Linked DNA regions of Amycolatopsis sp. NBC_01480. The protein of the gene in region 1 interacts with the protein of each later gene in a pairwise test. Links are inferred from orthologs where the notes say so. Each region holds a gene or a part of one and is shown in the gene's direction. Other genes may lie near its edges.

Region 1 (9,078 bases):
GCATGCACGAGGTCGTCGACCTGCCCGCGCTTGACCTGGAAGACCCGAGCCTGTCCGAGCGGGACCGCGCGCTGCTGCGTGAGCTGCACGCGGAGCTGGCCGAACGGGAACGGGCCGAGGCGGCGAAGCTGCGCCTCAACGGCGCGTCCCGCAGCGGCGGCGACCAGCGCTGGTCCAACTCCTGACGCGTTTGGTGCTTGTGACAACGGCGGACCGGGCATCCCGGTCCGCCGTTGTCGTATGAGATGCCACAAGTGTCCGGCCGTCCGCCCGGGATGCGAGGTATGTTGCCCGGGTGGATCGGCCCCGTGAGTTCGTCTTCGACATCCCCGTGAATCCCGGCATCGCGACGAGGGGGAACGCCGACGGGCCGCCCGCCCGGCCCAGGGACGCGGCGACGGTGATCCTCCTGCGCGACGGCGCGGCCGGCCTCGAGGTCTTCCTCCAGCACCGCGTCAAGGGCATGCCGTTCGCGGGCGGGATGACCGTTTTCCCCGGCGGCGGGGTGGACCCGCGCGACGCCGACGCGTCCGTGAGCTGGGCCGGGCCGCCGCCGAGCTGGTGGGCCGGGCAGTTCACCTGTGACGATGGCCTCGCCCGTGCGCTGGTGTGCGGCGCGGTGCGCGAGACGTTCGAGGAATCCGGCGTTTTGCTCGCGGGCGCGGAGGACGGCGTGGTCGCCGACGTCTCGCCGTACCGCGACGCCCGGAAAGCCTTGGAGAGCAAGGAAATCTCGCTCGCCGGCTTCCTCGCCGACGCCGGTCTGACGCTGCGCGCCGACCTGCTGCTGCCGTGGGCGCACTGGGTTACGCCCGAGCAGGAGCCGCGCCGTTACGACACGCGGTTCTTCGCCGCGAAGCTCCCCGAAGGCCAGCGCGCGGACGGCGCGACCTCCGAAGCCGACGCCGTCGGCTGGCAACTCCCGCGGGACGCGATCGCCGACGCCCGCGAAGGCCGCCGCATGCTGATGCCGCCCACCTGGCTGATGCTCAGCGAGCTGGAGGCGTTCGCCACGGCGGACGAGGCGCTCGCGTCGCACCGGGAGATCGTCCGGACCACTCCGACGCTGATCCGGGATGGCGACCACATCCGCGTTGTGCTGAATCCGACGGAGGCCTGAAGTGACCGCGCCCGCGTACGGCGAGCTGCGCCGTGTTTCCGAGACAGCTTCGGTGCTGTTGGAGAACAACCCGTCGATGATGACGCTGGAGGGCACGAACAGCTGGGTGCTGCGCGCGCCGGACGCGCCCGCCGCCGTGGTCGTCGACCCGGGCTACCGCGACCTGGAGCATTTGGAGCTGCTCGCGGCCGTCGGACCGGTCGAGCTGATCGTGCTGACCCACCACCATCCGGACCACGCCGAGGGCGCGCCTTGGCTGGCAGAGAAGGTCGGGGCGCCGGTGCGGGCGTTCGACGCGTCGCTGTGCCTGGGCGCGGAGCCGTTCGCGGACGGCGACGTGCTGACCGCCGGCGGCCTGAGCTTCGAGGTGCTGCACACCCCCGGGCATACGGACGATTCCGTGTCATTGCACGTCGCGGGCCAGATCCTGACCGGCGACACGATCCTGGGCCGCGGCACCACTGTGCTGCACGATCTCGGCGACTACCTGCGCTCCCTGCGTCGGCTGATCGAGCTGCCCGGCGGCACCCCCGGCCTGCCCGGGCACGGCCCCGAGCTGGCCGATCTGCCCGCGACCGCGCGCGAGTACCTGTCGCACCGGGAACAGCGGCTGGACCAGGTGCGTTCCGCCTTGGGGGTGCTCGGCGCGGACGCGACTCCGCGCCAGGTGGTCGAGGTCGTCTACGCCGACGTCGACCAGGCACTGTGGGCGCCTGCCGAGCTGAGCGTGCAGGCGCAGCTGGACTACCTACGTTCTTCGGAGGACGCGCGATGAGTGACGTCGAGGTCGAGTTCTACTGGCGGCCGGGCTGCGGCTTCTGCGCGGCGCTGCGGCGCCCGTTGATGGCGAGCGGCCTGAACGTCAAGGAGATCAACATCTGGGAAGACCCGGGCGCGGCCGAGCGAGTGCGCGCGGTGGCCAACGGCAACGAGACCGTGCCGACCGTGATCATCGGCTCGACCGCCTTGGTGAACCCGAGCTTCGACGAGGTGGAAGCGGCCGTGCGGGCCGAGTCCGCCGCCTGAGTTCTTTCGCCTGAGTTCTCTTGCTGAGTCGGGTCGCTCGCTTCCGGGTGTTCGGGTGTTCGGATGCGAGCGGCCTTTTTTGCCGTCAGCGGGGCAGCATGGGCATCAGGTAGTACGTCAGCTCGACCTCCTTCGCCTCGACGGAACGCAGGACACACGCGCGCATCCCGGGCTGGATGGTGAGCCGGACGTCGCCGCCGGAGAACGGAGCCAGGGCTTCCAGGAGGTACTTCGCCTGGAAGGACGGTGAGGTGCGGCCGCCGCAAACGTTTGCCTTCAGCGTTTCCTCCGCTTCGCCGGTGTCTTGGCGAGAGCTGGCGAGGCGAACGTGCGCGTCGCCGACCTCCAGGGTGAGGATGCGTCGGTCCTCGGAGTAAACGCCAACCCGCCGAACCGCGGCGGCGAGCGCGTCCGCGTCGATCTCCACTTCGGTATCGACGGCGTCGGACGGGATCGCGTCCTCCGACAGGAAACCCGCGTCCAGGACCGCGGTGGTGACCGCGCCGCCGGCCCAGCTCAGGCCGAACCGGCTGCCGTCGCCGTGCAGGCCGAGGACGCCGTGGGCGTGCCGCGCGGCCTCGGTGAGCAGGACGGCCGGGACGAGCACGTCGAGCGGCCCCTCGGCACGCCGCACCGGCAGCCGCGCGACCGCCATCCGGTACCGGTCCGACGCGGTCAGCCGCAGGCCCTCGCCGCCGGCCTGGATCCGGACCCCGGTGAAGACGGGTAGCGGGTCGTCCTTCGCCGCCGTGCCCGCCACGGTGCGCAGAGCCGTTGCCAGGAGTGCACCGTCTACTTCGGACACCAGAGGCGGCGAGGGTGGCTCTGACCGCAGGTCGCGGTCCAGCAGCGGCAGGGCGAACCGGGCACCCTCGACCCGCACCGCGAGCCGGCTGCCCTCGACGACCAGCCGGACCAGCTCGCTGTCTAGCATGCGCAGCGTCTCGGCGAGCGGCGTCGCGGGAACGAGCACTTCGCCGTCGGTGTGCGTGGTGGCCGCGCACGCGAACCGCACGGCGAGGTCACGGTCGCTGCCCGCGACCACGACTCCGCTTTCGTCGGCGCGCAGCCGCAGCAAAGCCTGCCGCGGCAGCAGCCGGACCGCGGCACTAGCAGCCGCCGACAGCGGCCGCACTGGGGACGTCAGATCCATGCCCGCAAAGCTAGCCCCGCCCACCGACAATTCCGGCGGTCGAAGCCGGAAATGGCTGCTGATCTGGGAAGCGGCGGATGACGCTTTCGCCGCGCTCAGTGCAGGGGAAGCGTCATCCGCTGCCCGCGGCAGCAGCGAGGGGACTACCGTCCCACGCCGACCAGTTCCGCAGGCGCAGCCGAAACCACCGGCCGAACCGTGCCGCGCAGCGTCCAAACCACAACGGCCATCACAACCCCAGCCACCCCCGCCGCCAGAAATGCCGCGCTCGTGCCCGCGTGCTCCACCAGGTAACCGCTCACCGACTGGCCCGCGGCGAGCCCCAGCGTGACCGCCGTCAGCACCCAGCCGAAGGCCTCCGCGGCCGTGCCGCGGGGCGCGACCAGCTCGATCGCCGCCGAGTGGGTGGTCGACTGCGGGGTGATCATGGCGCCGGCCAGGAGCATCAGGATCGCCAAGGCCCACAGGGACGACGGCAGCGCCAGCAGCGCGACCAGCGCGCCGAAACCACCGAGCAGCACCGGCAGGCGCAGGCCCAGCCGGCGCGGCCACGGGTGGAGGCTGTACGCCACGCCGAACGCCACAGAGCTCAGCGACCACGCCGAAAGCAGCAGACCGCTCAACGAAGCGTGGCCGGACTCCGTTGCCGCAGCCGGCACGGCGACCTCGACGAAACCGATCACCATGCCGAAGCCGAGCGCTGCGAGTGCCAGCGTGCGCATGCCCGGGCCGGCGAGGGCGCCCAGCAGGGGCTTCTTCGTTCGCGGCGCCGGGCCCCACGCGCGGACGGCCGGGCTCAGCGCGAACAGCGTCGCGCCGACGACCATCGCCGCCGTGCCCGCGACCATGCCGGTGCCCGGCCAGGGGGCCGTCACCAGCAGGCCCGCGATACCGGGGCCGAGGATGAAGAACATCTCCATGCTGATCGCTTCATAGGAGAACGCGGCGTTGCGCGCGCTCCCCGCGGGCAGCAGCCGGGTCCACAGCGCCCGCGAGGCCGAGCCCACCATCGGCTCCGAAAGCCCGGTCAGCGCCGCCAGCGCGACCAGCAGGATCGTCGCCGCGTGGGCCTCGATCGCGAGGGCGAGCATGGTCATCGACAGCGTGAGCACCAGCGCCGTGACGAGCAGCGGGCGCGTCGGGCCGAAGCGGTCGATCAGCCGCCCCTGGATCACCGCGCCCACCGAGACGCCGGCCAGCGAGCTGGCCGAGACCAAGCCCGCGGTGGCGAACGAACCCGTCTCACGCTGGACGTAGAGCAGCGCCGAGATGCCGATCATCGCGATCGGCAGCCGGGCGAGCACGGACGCCAGAACCGCGCGGCGCGAGCCGGGAGCGGTCAGGGCGGTGCGGTAGTCGGCTAGCGTGGTCCGGCCTTCGGACTGGGCAGAGTGGGACACGCGTACCAGTATGCAACAGAGTGGTACGTGAGTACCAATTATTTGACGGTCAGGTGCGTCACTGCCGGCATGGAAGGATGGGTTCAGTGCCTGAGGTCTCGATCCCGTAACGCTGTATGGATTCTCGGTGAACTCGTGCAACGAAACCGCAGAAGTGGCGTCCTTGAGAGTGAATGGCCTTGAATTCGTGGGTATGGGCCATGATGGTTGTACAACAGCACAACTCCCAGCTCCCTCTGGCATACGGGTCGGGGCCTGGTCCGGAGGGCGGGAGCGCGGGTCGTCGGGGGATGGTCCGCGCGCGAGCGAGGAGCCGGTGCGCCACGTCGGGGGTGGCGCCCGGCTCCTCGTTTGTTTTTGCCAGAACTTCCTTGCCTGACAAAGAAAAACACGAAGGCCACCCGCCGCGCGAAACGGGGGTGGCCTTCGGGAAAACCGCGGGGGTTACCCCGCGCAGGGGATCAACGGGCGCGCCGCGCCAGCCGCTCCGGGTCGAGGATCAGCACGCTCTTGCCTTCGAGCCGCAGCCAGCCGCGGTGCGCGAAGTCGGCCAGCGCCTTGTTCACGGTCTCGCGGGAAGCGCCGACGTACTGCGCGATCTCTTCCTGCGTGAGGTCGTGCGTGACCCGCAGCAGGCCGGCTTCCTGGCTGCCGAAGCGCTGCGCGAGCTGCAGCAGCGCCCGGGCCACGCGGCCGGGGACGTCGGTGAAGATCAGCTCGGCGACCATGTTGTTCGTCCGGCGCAGCCTCCTGGCGACCACGCGCAGCAGCTGCTCGGCGATCTCCGGCCGGGTGGAGATCCACTGGCGCAGCGCCGGGCGGTCCATGGTGACCGCGCGGACCTCGGTCACCGTCGTCGCGCTGGACGTGCGGGGGCCGGGGTCGAAGATGGACAGCTCGCCGAACATGTCGGACGGGCCGAAGATGCCCAGCAGGTTCTCGCGGCCGTCCGGGGACTTGCGGCCGATCTTCACCTTGCCGGACTGGATGATGTACAGCTTGTCGCCGGGCTCGCCCTCGTTGAAGATGACATGGCCGCGGGGGAACTCCACGGATTCCAAGGTCTGGGCCAGAGCCTCCGCGGCCGCCGGCTCAACACCCTGGAAAATGCCCGCACGGGCCAGGGTTTCGTCCACCTCGGGTGCCTCCTCGTCGAGAAACGATCACGCTCCTCCGCTGGTGGAGGCCCGTGTCGCCGATCACTTTCGCGTCAGTCTAGGGCGTGTCGGCGAGATCGCCCGTCGGCTCGCCGCGTTGCCCGCGGCGGCCGGAGACGATCTCGCACGAACGTGGAGCCTAACTCCGCACGCGCCGCGCGCGAAGCCTGGCTGCCCTTCCGCCGAGCCGGCGCAGCCGGAACAGCTCGAGCGCGCGGCCGATTCCGTGCCCGTACAGGGCCCTGACCTCGTTGGGCTGGGCCTGCTCCAGGAATTCTTCGACCTCGTTCTCCTGCACGGCGACGTGCTTGAGCCGGCTCTCCACACGCTCCATGAAGAGCGCGAAGAACATGATCACCAGCGGGACCAGGATCACGAACCAGACGGTCATGACACACATCCACTACTGTCGGTGACAAAAGTAAGCATGGACTCCAGATCCTCGCTCATGGCGGACACGCGTGCGCCGAGGTGGTGCTCTGGCGTGTCGGCCGCCCACCGGTGGGTGCTCCCGCCCGGCTCGTCCGACTCGCCCGTAGGCTATCGGGGTGCCACCTGCCGCCACGAACGCCCCCCGCGAGGGCGCCGGTGAAAGCCGGCTCGCCTTGGTGAGACGCGCCCGGCGTATGAAGCGTTGCCTCGACGAGGTTTATCCCGACGCGAAGGCCGAGCTGGATTTCACCACTCCGCTGGAACTGCTGGTCGCGGTCGTCCTTTCGGCACAGACCACGGACGTGCGGGTGAACCTGGTCACGCCCGCGCTGTTCAAGCGCTACCGCACCGCCGCCGATTACGCCGGCGCGGACCGGGCCGAGCTGGAGGAATTCCTCCGCACCACCGGGTTCTTCCGCGCGAAGGCCAACTCGGTGATGGGCCTCGGCGCCGCGCTGACCGAGCGCTTCGGCGGCGAGGTGCCCGGCCGGCTGGAGGACCTGGTCACGCTGCCCGGGGTCGGCCGCAAGACCGCGAACGTCGTGCTCGGCAACGCCTTCGACGTGCCGGGGATCACCGTGGACACCCACTTCGGCCGGCTCGTCCGTCGCTGGGGCTGGACCGCGGAGGAGGACCCGGTCAAGGTCGAGCACGCGGTCGGCGAGCTGATCCCGCGCAAGGAGTGGACGATGCTGTCCCACCGCGTGATCTTCCACGGCCGCCGCGTCTGCCACGCCCGCAAGCCCGCCTGCGGCGCCTGCCCGCTGAAGAAGGACTGCCCGTCGTTCGGCGCCGGGCCGACCGAGTTCGAAGCGGCCGCGAAGCTGGTCAAGGGGCAGGAGCGTGAGCACATCCTCGAGCTGGCGGCGCGCGGGTGACGGCAGTCACCAAATGGGCCCTCGGCGGCGCGGTCCTGGTGGTCGCGCTGCTCGTGGCCCTGCTGACCACGCGCGGCGGCGATGCGAAGAGCGCCGCGCCGGCCACCGGCGACCTCGCCGCGGTCCGCGCGCAGGCGGCGCTGCGGCCGTGCCCGGCGCCGTCCGCCGGCGCGGGTGTCCAGGACCTGGCCGGAATCCAGGCCGACTGCCTCGGCGACGGCTCCCGCGTGGACGTCGGCAAGGCGCTGGGCGGCGGCCCGGTGCTGGTGAACGTGTGGGCGTCGTGGTGCGTGCCGTGCCGCACCGAGCTGCCGGTGCTGGACCGGTACGCCGCGGAGCCCGGCGCGGCGCGCGTGCTCGGCGTGCAGGTGGCCAGCCCCGCCAAGGACGGCCTCGGGCTGCTGGCCCAGCTCGGCGTCCACCTGCCCTCGGTTTTCGACGGCGACGGCCAGACCGGGCCGATCCGCACGGCGCTGAAGGTGCCGTCCTCCCTCCCGGCCTCCTACCTGGTCACCGCGGGCGGGCAGGTCCGGTTCATCGGGAGTCCACGCTTGTTCGACAACACTGATCAGGTGCGTACCGCTGTGAAGGACAATTCATGACCGGACCGCTCGTCGCACCCGAAGCCGTGCCCGAGTGGCTGCGGCCGCTGGTCAAGGTGTCCGCCGAGGTCGACAGCCGGGCGTTCACCCGGTTCGCCCCGCCGGAGGACCTGCTGACGCGCTCGGCCGCCGTGCTGATCCTGTTCGGCGAGCGCGCCGACGGCCCGGACGTGCTGCTCCAGCGCCGCGCCGACACCCTCGGCTCGCACGCCGGCCAGGTCTCGTTCCCGGGCGGCGGCGCCGAGGACGGCGACGGCGGCCCGGTCGGCACGGCCCTGCGCGAGGCCGAGGAGGAGACCGGCGTCGACCCGTCCGGCGTGCTGCCGATCGCGGTGCTGCCGGAGCTGTTCGTGCCCGTCTCGCGCTTCGCGGTGACGCCCGTGCTCGCGTATTGGCAGACGCCGTCGCCGGTGCACGCCGTCGATCCCGGCGAGACGGCCGCGGTCGCGCGCGTCTCGCTGGCCGACCTGACCGACCCGGCCCGCCGGTTCCAGGTGCAGAAGTCCGGCGCGCCGTGGAAGGGCCCGGCGTTCGACGTCGACGGCCTGTTCGTCTGGGGCTTCACCGCCGGCCTGCTGTCCACGCTGTTGTCACTGGGCGGCTGGGAACGGGAGTGGGACACCGGCGACGTGCGGGACCTTGACGTAGCGTTGGCCGAACACCAGGCCCGGAACGCGGCCGAAGAGCGGGGGTGACCAGGTGAACTGGGTTGATGTCCTGGTACTGCTGCTCGCGGTCCTCGCCGCGGTCTCCGGCGCGTTCCAAGGCGTGATCGTGGCCCTGCCCGCGCTGATCGGCGTCGGCATCGGCGCCGTGCTCGGGGTGAAGCTCGCGCCGTACGTGGTGGAGCTGTTCGACAACCAGGTCGCGAAGGTGGCATTCGCGTTCGGCACCGTGGTGTTCCTCGTGGTGCTCGGCGAGACGATCGGGGTCTGGGTCGGGCGGCGGCTGCGCCAGAAGATCAATCCCGACAAGCTGTCCGGAGTGGACAAAACGCTGGGCGCGATCGTGCAGGCGGCCGCGGTGTTCGTGGTCGCGTGGCTGGTGGCGAACCCGCTGACCACCGTCTCCGCCGTGCCGGGGCTGGCCAAGGCGATCAACTCCTCGGTGGTGCTGGGCAAGGTCAACGACGCGATGCCGGCCGCGGCCCAGGGCTTCCCGACCGACCTGCGCAAGCTGCTCGACGCGTCGGGCTTCCCGTCCGCGGTGTCGCCGTTCGAGAAGGCGCCTTCGGCGGACACCTCGCCGCCGGACTCGTCGCTGGACGCCAGTGCGGTCGTCACCCGCGTGCACCCGAGCGTCGTGAAGAT
Region 2 (9,500 bases), 3.2 Mb from region 1 along the record:
GGTCGACGGTCTTGCCCGCGGCCTGTTTGGAGACCCCGAGGCGCCGCCCGAGCTCCGACGCCGTGGCCCCGTTCAGCCCGATGGCCTGCATGGCGAAGCCGTACGCGGGGCGGACGTCGGGGTGGCCCTGGCGCGCGAGCTCGGCGTGCAGGCGGTCGACGATCGTGCGGAAACCGCCGAACAGCAACAGCGGCAGCTCGAAGCCGGGAGCATCCCGCTTGCCATATTCGACAACCTGGTTTACGTTTTGGTCAACCACGTTGTCCATCTTACGAGCAGGGAGCCCTTCGTGCATTTCCCCACCCACACCGTCGACACCGCCCCGCCTTCCTCGCGCCGCTCCCTGACGGCGACCGCCGCCCAATTCGGCGACGTACCCGCCGCCGTCGCCCGCCTCGCGACGTCACCGGAGCTGTTGAATGGCTTCCTGAAGCTCAGCGCGCTCTTCGAGACGACCACGCTGGCACCGCTGGCGCGCGAGACACTGATCCTCACCATCGCGACCCGCAACGAGTGTCACTTCTGCGTGGCGATGCACACCGCGAAGCTGCTGAAGCTGGGCGCGCCGGCCGAAGTGGTGTCGGCGCTGCGCTCGTCCTCCGCGCTGCCGTCACCTGAATTGGAGGCCCTGCGCACCTTCGTCCTGAAGGTGCTCGAGACGACGGGCGACGTGCCGCCGGCGGACCTGGACGCGTTCCTCGCGGCGGGTTACACCCCGCAGCAGGCGCTGGAAGTGGTGCTCGGCATCGGCACTTACACGATGTCGACGTTCGCGAACCGCCTCGTGGCCGCCCCGCTGCACCCGAGCCTGGCCGAGCACGCCTGGAGCGCGTGACCGAGCCTGACTTGGCCTGACCGGACTGCGGGGGTGGCGAGACCCGCCACCCCCGCGGCGTTCGTCAGGCCTTCTTCAACGTCACGACCGTCGTGTTGTCGACCGAGACATTGGTGTTGTAGACCGGGTCGAGCGCGGTCGCCTGGGTGACCACCTCCGCCTGGCCCTTCTGGTACGGCGTGGTCCCGGCGGGATCGACGGACACCTGCCATGGCACCGGCGCGCCCGGCGTGCACTTGACCTGGACCGAGTAAGTGCCGCGGATGATCACGTTGTGCTTGACCTGGGTGACCGAGCCGTTGAGCGTCACGGTGGCGGGCGCGGTGCACTCGACCGAGCCGTTCAGCCCGGCCTTGCCGTTGAGCGTGCTCGCGGTTCCGTCGGTGGCCACCTTGAGCCCGATGCCCAGCTCCGCAGGCGGGGCCGGGTTGGCGAGGTGGATCTCGCCGCGAGCGGCCGTCGCGCCGTTCTCGCAGTGCTGCTCGAACGTCGCGTCGAGGTTCTGCACGTAGCCGTGCGGGCCGAACAGGACGTTCTGCACCACGAACGAGTCGGTGCTCTGGTTGCAGCCGCGGCCGTTGCCGCTCAGGTCCAGACCCGGCTGCTGGGGCGCCTGGAACGGATAGCGGTGCGCGTCGGTGTACGTGCCGGCCGCCAGGGTCTGCCCCTGGGGCGCGGCGAGATCGAGGCTCCACCAGTCGCCGTTGGCGCCGGTGAGGCCCACGGAGATGTGGTGGCCGGCCTCGTCGGCGGTCACCGAGAGCCGGTCGTTCGCCGCGATGGAGTAGGCGTACGTGCCGCCGCCGGTGATGTAGTCACCCGCGTCGCCACTGAACGCGAGCGTCCCGGTCGCGACGCCCTGCGCCCCCGCCGGCGCCGCGACGGCCAATGCGGCCGCCGCCGAAAACACGACGAGCGCCGCCGCTCTCTGGGCAATCTTGCGAATCTGCACGAACTTCCCCCTGGTCCGAGTGCGAAACCTGCCGATCACTTTTCGGCGGCTCCGCCCCTTCCGTTAGCAGGCAAACGGGTGACGCCGGCGCCATGAAAAGGGGCTTCCGAACCGGTAGCGAAGATCACCCGTTCGGCCCAAGGCAAGGATGTATCTCGCGACCCCCGGCCGGTCTCCTGAACGGTGCTACCCGCGACGCGCTGCGCGGTGGCCGGGCCTGTCGAGGGGGCAGACCCGGCGCCGGCAGACCAGGCGTCAGCAGCACGAAGGCCTCCACCCGGCGACGGCCGGGATGGAGGCCTTCTTCTGCTTACGGGGACTGCGTGGAATGGCCGGCTGTGGTGGGCGCAGCAGGGTTCGAACCTGCGACCGCTCGGGTGTAAACCGAGTGCTCTTCCGCTGAGCTATGCGCCCCGTGGCGACACCCGCGCCCGCGCGGAGCAGGGCACGGGCGTCGCCGGGAAGATCGTCAGGCCAGTTCGGCCACGGCCTTCTTCCAGGCCTGCTGGTCGCGGGCCTCGCCGGGCTGGTTGACCTCCGCGAAGCGCACCACACCGTCGGTGTCGATCAGGAAGGTGCCGCGCAGCGCGAGGCCGGCCTTGTCGTTGAAGACGCCGTAGGACTGAGCCACCTCGCCGTGCGGCCAGAAGTCCGACAGCAGCGGGAACTGGTAGTTCTCCTGCTCGGCCCAGACCTTCAGCGAGAAGACCGCGTCGCAGGAGATGCCGAGCACCTGGACACCCTTGGTGTCGTAGTCCGAGAACTCGTCCCGGAGCTGGCACAGCTCCCCGGTGCAGACCCCGCTGAACGCGAACGGGAAGAACACCAGCAGCACCGGCTTTTCGCCCTTGAAGGACGAGAGCTGGACGGGCTGCTTGTTGTAGTCGTTGAGCGTGAAGTCAGGGGCTGGTGAGCCGACCTCGACGGCCATGCGGCGATTCCTCTCCAGAGCGGACACGGGCCTGCGCCGACAACCCTATCGTGTCAGCGGCGCAGGCCCGGGCTCAGCGCTGTTTGGCCTTCGAGGACTTCGGCGACACCAGCCTCGTGCCGACCCAGTCGGCGCTCACACTGATGTTGGCGGTCTGCGCCAGGCCGACTTGCGGCACGGCTTCGGCGATCTCGCTCGGCTCGACGTGCCCTGGCTGACCCGTCTTCGGGGTCAGCACCCAGATCACGCCGTTCTCGTCCAGCGGGGTCCTGACCTCGATGAGGGTGTCACCCAGGTCGCCGTCGTCTTCGCGCCACCAGAGCAGCACGACCTCGACGACGTCGTCGGCGTCCTCGTCCAGGAGCTCACCACCGATCTCCTCTTCGATGGCGGCGCGAACGTCTTCGTCGACGTCCTCGTCCCAGCCGATCTCCTGGACCACCATGTCCGGCTTGATGCCAAGCCTCTCGGCGACGCTGGCACTGCCGGCGTCTCCCGCGGCGACCACTGCTTCCACTCCTCCAACTACGACGGAGCGTGGCGTTCGTTCAGCCCTTCGGACCGGGACGGACCGCCACACTCGGGGTACACGGTTGTCATAGCGAACACTGGCGCGGCGCTGCGCGCAACCGTCCACACCGGATCTTTGACAACTCGTGTCGCAGCGTAGGGGCCCCCGGCGCCGTTGCGCGACCCCGGGACGGGTGTCCGCGACCAGTGTCCCACGACCGCTCCGGGGAGTCCCGGAAACCTCTCCCCTAGGCTGGAGGAGAAAAACGCGCGCGCGTTACACCGCACGCGGGGAGTGGCGCAGCCGGGGCGTCCCTTGTTACCGCTCAGTAGCGGCGACAGGAGACGGACCGGGGGCGACGATGGGTATGAGGCGAACACTCCCGCCCGAGAGCACAACCAGCTACAAGGAGACCCCTTGGCCCCGCAGAACGACGGCGCCTCCGGCAAGGAGACCCCGGCACGCGTACGCGTCATCCGTGACGGACTGGCGGCGCACCTGCCCGACATCGACACCGACGAGACGGCCGAGTGGCTGGACTCCTTCGACGAGGCGCTGGCCAGGGGTGGCCACCAGCGGGCGCGGTACCTGATGCTGCGCCTCCTGGAGCGCGCGCGGGAGCGCAACGTCGGCGTCCCCGCCCTGACCTCCACGGACTACGTCAACACGATCCCCACGGAGAACGAGCCGTGGTTCCCCGGCGACGAGGAGCTCGAGCGCCGTTACCGGGCGTACATCCGGTGGAACGCGGCGATCATGGTGCACCGCGCGCAGCGCCCGGGCGTCGGCGTCGGCGGGCACATCTCGACGTACGCCTCGTCCGCCGCGCTGTACGAAGTGGGCTTCAACCACTTCTTCCGCGGCAAGGACCACTCCGGCGGCGGCGACCAGATCTACATCCAGGGCCACGCGTCGCCGGGCATCTACGCCCGCGCCTTCCTGGAGGGCCGGCTGACCGAGCAGCAGCTCGACGGCTTCCGCCAGGAGTACTCGCACGCCGGTGAGGGCGGCGGCCTGCCGTCGTACCCGCACCCGCGGCTGATGCCGGAGTTCTGGGAGAACCCGACGGTGTCCATGGGCCTCGGCCCGATGAACGCCATCTACCAGGCCCGGTTCAACCGCTACCTGCGCGACCGCGGCATCAAGGACACCAGCGACCAGCACGTCTGGGCGTTCCTCGGCGACGGCGAGATGGACGAGCCGGAATCGCGCGGCCTGATCCACGTGGCCGCCGGCGAGGGCCTGGACAACCTGACCTTCGTGATCAACTGCAACCTGCAGCGGCTCGACGGCCCGGTGCGCGGCAACGGCAAGATCATCCAGGAGCTCGAGTCGTACTTCCGCGGCGCGGGCTGGAACGTGATCAAGGTCATCTGGGGCCGCGAGTGGGACTCGCTGCTCTCGGCCGACCGCGACGGCGCGCTGGTCAACCTGATGAACACCACGCCGGACGGCGACTTCCAGACCTACAAGGCCAACGACGGCGCGTTCGTCCGCGAGCACTTCTTCGGCCGCGACCCGCGGACGAAGGACCTGGTCAAGGACCTCACCGACGCCGACGTCTGGAACCTCAAGCGCGGCGGCCACGACTACCGCAAGGTGTACGCGGCGTACAAGGCGGCCATGGAGCACCACGGCCAGCCGACGGTGATCCTGGCCCACACCATCAAGGGCTACGGCCTCGGCCCGTCGTTCGAGGGCCGCAACGCCACGCACCAGATGAAGAAGCTCACGCTCGACGACCTCAAGCTGTTCCGCGACTCGCAGCGGATCCCGATCAGCGACGAGGAGCTGGAGCGCGACCCGAAGCTGCCGCCGTACTACCACCCGGGCGCGAACTCGCCGGAGATCGAGTACCTGGTCGGCCGCCGCAAGACGCTCGGCGGCTTCCTGCCGGAGCGCCGGCCGAAGTCCGCCAAGGCGCTCGTGCTGCCCGGCGACAAGGTCTACGAGGGCGTGCGCAAGGGCTCGGGCAAGCAGGAGGTCGCCACCACGATGGCGTTCGTCCGGCTGGTGCGCGAGTTGGCGAAGGACTCGGAGATCGGCAAGCGGATCGTGCCGATCATCCCGGACGAGGCCCGCACGTTCGGCCTCGACTCGATGTTCCCGACGGCCAAGATCTACAACCCGCACGGCCAGACGTACACCTCGGTCGACGCGAGCCTGATGCTGGCGTACAAGGAGTCCGAAAAGGGCGTCATCCTGCACGAGGGCATCAACGAGGCCGGCTCGACCGCGTCGTTCACCGCGGTGGGCACCTCGTACGCCACGCACGGCGAGCCGATGATCCCGATCTACATCTTCTATTCGATGTTCGGGTTCCAGCGCACCGGCGACGGCCTGTACGCGGCGGCGGACCAGATGGCCCGCGGCTTCGTGCTCGGCGCCACCGCGGGCCGCACCACGCTGACCGGTGAGGGCCTGCAGCACGCCGACGGGCACTCGCTGCTGCTGGCGGCGACCAACCCGGCGGTGGTGGCGTACGACGCGGCCTACTCGTACGAGATCGCGCACATCGTCAAGGACGGCCTGCGCCGGATGTACGGCGAGACGGGCCCGGACGGCAACGGCGAGAACGTCTTCTACTACATGACGATCTACAACGAGCCGTACCAGCAGCCCGCCGAGCCCGAGGGCCTCGACGTGGACGGCCTGCTCAAGGGCCTCTACAAGTACGCCGACGCCCCGGCGGGCGACGGCCCGGAGGCGCAGATCCTGGTCTCCGGCGTCACGATGCCGGACGCGCTCAAGGCGCAGCAGATGCTGGCCGAGGAGTGGGGCGTGCGGGCGGCCGTGTGGTCGGCGACGTCGTGGACCGAGCTGCGCCGCGAGGCCGTGGCGATCGACCACGACAACCTGCTGTACCCGGGCGACACCCCGCGCGTGCCGTACGTGACCGAGGCGCTCTCGGGCGTGCGCGGCCCGATCGTGGCGGTGTCGGACTGGATGCGCGCGGTGCCGGACCTGATCCGCCCGTGGGTGCCCACCGACATGCTCACGCTCGGCACGGACGGGTTCGGCTTCTCCGACACCCGCCCGGCGGCGCGGCGCAAGTTCCTGGTCGACGCCGAGTCGATCGTGGTCGGCGCGCTGACCGCGCTGGCCAAGCGCGGCGAGGTCGCGCAGGACAAGGTGGTCGAGGCGGCGCGCAAGTACCGCATCGACGACGTGTCCGCCGCGGGCCCGCAGACCTCGGACTCGGGCAACGCGTAAGCAGGCGTAGCCGCAAGGGCCCTCCGGGACGCACCATGTCCCGGAGGGCCCTTCGCGTGGGGCCTGATGCTTTTGCGCCACCCCGGCCTCTAGGGTAGAGGTCGGATGTATTTCGGATGCTTGAGGAAGGGTGATCGAGCGTGACCCAGCGTCGCCTGCCGCGGCCGAGTGAACTGAAACAGATCCTGCGGCCGAAGCCGATCGTGCTCAACCCGACCGACCGGCGCCTCGCCGGCGCGCACACGATCGCCGACCTGCGGATGATCGCGCGCAAGCGCACCCCGCGCGCCGCGTTCGACTACACCGACGGCGCCGCCGAGCTGGAGGACAGCCTCCGCCGCGCCCGTCAGGCCTACCGGAGCGTGGAGTTCCACCCCAACGTGCTGCGGGGCGTGTCCGATGTGGACACGAGCAAGGAGATCCTCGGCCGCCGCTCGGAGCTGCCGTTCGCCTTCGCGCCCACCGGGTTCACGCGGATGATGCAGCACGAGGGCGAGCGCGCGGTGGGCCGCGTGGCCGAGCGCAACGGCATGCCGATGGGCCTGTCCACCATGGGCACGACCTCGATCGAGGACCTCGCCGAAGCCGCGCCGGGCGCGCGCAAGTGGTTCCAGCTCTACGTCTGGAACGACCACGGCGCCGGCGAAGATCTGATGAATCGGGCGTGGGAGAACGGCTACGACACGCTGCTGCTGACCGTCGACACCCCGGTGGCCGGCGCCCGGCTGCGCGACGTCCGCAACGGCCTGACCATCCCGCCGGCGCTCACGCTCAAGACGTTCGCCGACGGGGCGATGCACCCCGCGTGGTGGATCAACCTGCTCACCACCGAGCCGCTGACCTTCGCCTCGCTCAACCACTTCGGCGGCACCGTGGCCGAGCTGCTGGACAAGCTGTTCGACCCCACGCTCGACTTCGACGACCTCGACTGGGTGCGCCGCACCTGGCCGGGCAAGCTGGTGATCAAGGGCGTCCAGAACGTCGACGACGCCCGCGACGTGGTGAAACACGGCGCCGACGGGGTGGTGCTGTCCAACCACGGCGGACGCCAGCTCGACCGCGCGCCGACGCCGATCGAGCTGCTGCCCGCCGTGCTCGACGAGCTGCAGGGCAGCGCCGAGGTGTGGGTCGACACCGGCATCCTGTCCGGCGGCGACATCGTGGCCGCACTCGCCCGCGGCGCGGACGCCGTGCTGATCGGCCGCGCGTTCCTGTACGGCCTGATGGCCGGCGGCGAACGCGGGGTGCAGCGGTGCGTCGACATCCTGCGCACGGAGATGGTCCGGACCATGCAGCTGCTGGGCGTCCGGCGGATCGAAGACCTCCGGCCATCACACGCCACCCTGCGCTGACCCCCACCAGCCCCACCTCACCCCCGGGCCGAATGCGCCCCAATGTGGCGTTCGATGCGTCCAACGCACCGAACGCCACATTGGGTGCGTGGAATCGGGGCTGGGCGCGGAGCGCTTCCGTTGAGGGTGGTGGTGGGGCAGGGCTGGAGCAACCAACGCCACATTGGGGCGCTTCGGGCACTGGGCCGGACGTGCGACACAGCCTTGACGGGCCGTGGCAGTTGTGACCACTATCTCAGCCACCTCGTGAAACGCCGTTTCCGCTATGCGGAAGCATCGGTCCCCCCGGAGGTCGGCTTGTTCGTTCAGGATCCCACTCCGCTGGCCGGTTCCCTCGGCGTTTCCGCGCTGGTCGCGATCATCCCGCTGGCCGTGGTGCTGGTGCTGCTCGGCGTGGTCCGGGCCAAGGCGCACCACGCCGCGCTGATCGGGCTGGTGGTCGCGCTGGTCGTGGCCACCGTGGTGTTCGGCATGCCGGTGGGCCAGGCGATCTCCGGCGCGCTGCAGGGCGCCGCCTTCGGCCTGTTCCCCATCCTGTGGATCGTGGTCAACGCGCTGTGGGTCTACCGGGTCACCGTGCGCACGGGCCATTTCGACGTGCTGCGCCGCTCGTTCGGCCGGGTCTCCGACGACCCGCGGATCCAGGCGCTGATCATCGCGTTCTGCTTCGGGGCGCTGATGGAGGCGCTGGCCGGGTTCGGCGCGCCGGTGGCGATCAGCGCGGTGATGCTCGTGGCCGTGGGCTTCGGCCCGGCCAAGGCGGCGGTGGTCGCGCTGGTGGCCAACACCGCGCCGGTGGCGTTCGGCGCGATGGGCACCCCGGTGGTCACGCTGGCGCAGGTCACCGGGCTGCCGCTGGACCAGGTGTCGTCGATCGTCGGGCGGCAGACGCCGTTGCTCGCGCTGTTCGTGCCGCTGCTGCTGGTGATCATCGTCGACGGCCGCCGCGGCCTGCGGGAGACCTGGATCCCGGCGCTGGTCTGCGGGCTCGCGTTCGGGGTGGTGCAGTTCCTCGCGTCCAACTTCGTGTCGCCGCAGCTGGCCGACATCGGCGCCGCGCTCGCCGGGGCGGCGGCGCTGGTCGCGTTGCCGATGACCCGGCGCGCGGTGTCCGCCGAGGTCCGCGCGCGGGTCCTCACCGGCACCCGCACCGCGACGCTCGACCGGCCGGACGAGCGCGGCGAGGTCGTGCGCGCCTATCTGCCGTACGCGCTGATCATCGTGGTCTTCTCGCTCGCGCAGGTGCCGCCGGTGAAGAACCTGCTCGACCGGGCCACCTGGAAGTTCCACTGGGCCGGCCTCGACGTGCACAGTCCCAATGGGAAAGCGGTGTCCGGCAACACTTTCTCGCTGCCGTTCCTCAACACCGGCGGCACGCTTGTGCTCTTGGCCGGGATCATCACGGTGATCGCGCTGAAGGTCGCGGCGAGCGGCGCCGTCGCGGAATGGCTGGCAACGGTGAAGGAGCTGCGCTTCGCGATCGTCACGGTCGCGGGGGTGCTCGCGCTGGCGTACGTGATGAACCTGTCCGGGCAGACCGCCACCATCGGCACGTTCATCGCGGCGGCGGGCGCCGGGCTCGCGTTCCTTTCGCCGGTGCTCGGCTGGTTCGGGGTCGCCGTCTCCGGCTCGGACACCTCGGCCAACGCGCTGTTCGGCGCCCTCCAGGTGACGGCCGCCCACCAGACCGGGCTGCCCGCCGACCT

What was found.
Region 2: the proteins of nth (region 1) and aceE interact in binary tests that used the Escherichia coli proteins (3 or more experiments, as listed by UniProt). The link is inferred for Amycolatopsis sp. NBC_01480 from one-to-one orthologs.

The regions. Positions count from the first base shown.
Region 1 is NZ_CP109442.1:2,647,662-2,656,739, reverse strand. Bases 5,399-8,324 are described here. They hold nth (endonuclease III), read left to right. Parts: upstream 5,399-6,482; coding sequence 6,483-7,166; downstream 7,167-8,324. Other genes in these bases: OG371_RS12545 (NUDIX hydrolase), read left to right, coding at 7,765-8,324; OG371_RS12550 (TlpA family protein disulfide reductase), read left to right, coding at 7,163-7,768; OG371_RS12560 (hypothetical protein), read right to left, coding at 5,996-6,247; OG371_RS12565 (Crp/Fnr family transcriptional regulator), read right to left, coding at 5,399-5,835. In the rest of the region: OG371_RS12595 (hypothetical protein), read left to right, coding at 1-185; OG371_RS12590 (NUDIX hydrolase), read left to right, coding at 296-1,120; OG371_RS12585 (MBL fold metallo-hydrolase), read left to right, coding at 1,122-1,895; OG371_RS12580 (glutaredoxin family protein), read left to right, coding at 1,892-2,146; OG371_RS12575 (DNA polymerase III subunit beta), read right to left, coding at 2,232-3,299; OG371_RS12570 (MFS transporter), read right to left, coding at 3,443-4,699; more of OG371_RS12565, read right to left, coding at 5,161-5,398; more of OG371_RS12545, read left to right, coding at 8,325-8,463; OG371_RS12540 (MarP family serine protease), read left to right, coding at 8,468-9,078. UniProt on the Escherichia coli protein: DNA repair enzyme that has both DNA N-glycosylase activity and AP-lyase activity. The DNA N-glycosylase activity releases various damaged pyrimidines from DNA by cleaving the N-glycosidic bond, leaving an AP (apurinic/apyrimidinic) site.
Region 2 is NZ_CP109442.1:5,882,872-5,892,371, reverse strand. What follows is about bases 3,295-6,642. They hold aceE (pyruvate dehydrogenase (acetyl-transferring), homodimeric type), read left to right. Parts: upstream 3,295-3,646; coding sequence 3,647-6,442; downstream 6,443-6,642. Other genes in these bases: OG371_RS28190 (alpha-hydroxy acid oxidase), read left to right, coding at 6,583-6,642. In the rest of the region: OG371_RS28225 (MarR family winged helix-turn-helix transcriptional regulator), read right to left, coding at 1-268; OG371_RS28220 (carboxymuconolactone decarboxylase family protein), read left to right, coding at 290-835; OG371_RS28215 (hypothetical protein), read right to left, coding at 900-1,787; OG371_RS28205 (peroxiredoxin), read right to left, coding at 2,257-2,718; OG371_RS28200 (DUF3052 domain-containing protein), read right to left, coding at 2,792-3,226; more of OG371_RS28190, read left to right, coding at 6,643-7,794; OG371_RS28185 (L-lactate permease), read left to right, coding at 8,092-9,500. UniProt on the Escherichia coli protein: Component of the pyruvate dehydrogenase (PDH) complex, that catalyzes the overall conversion of pyruvate to acetyl-CoA and CO(2).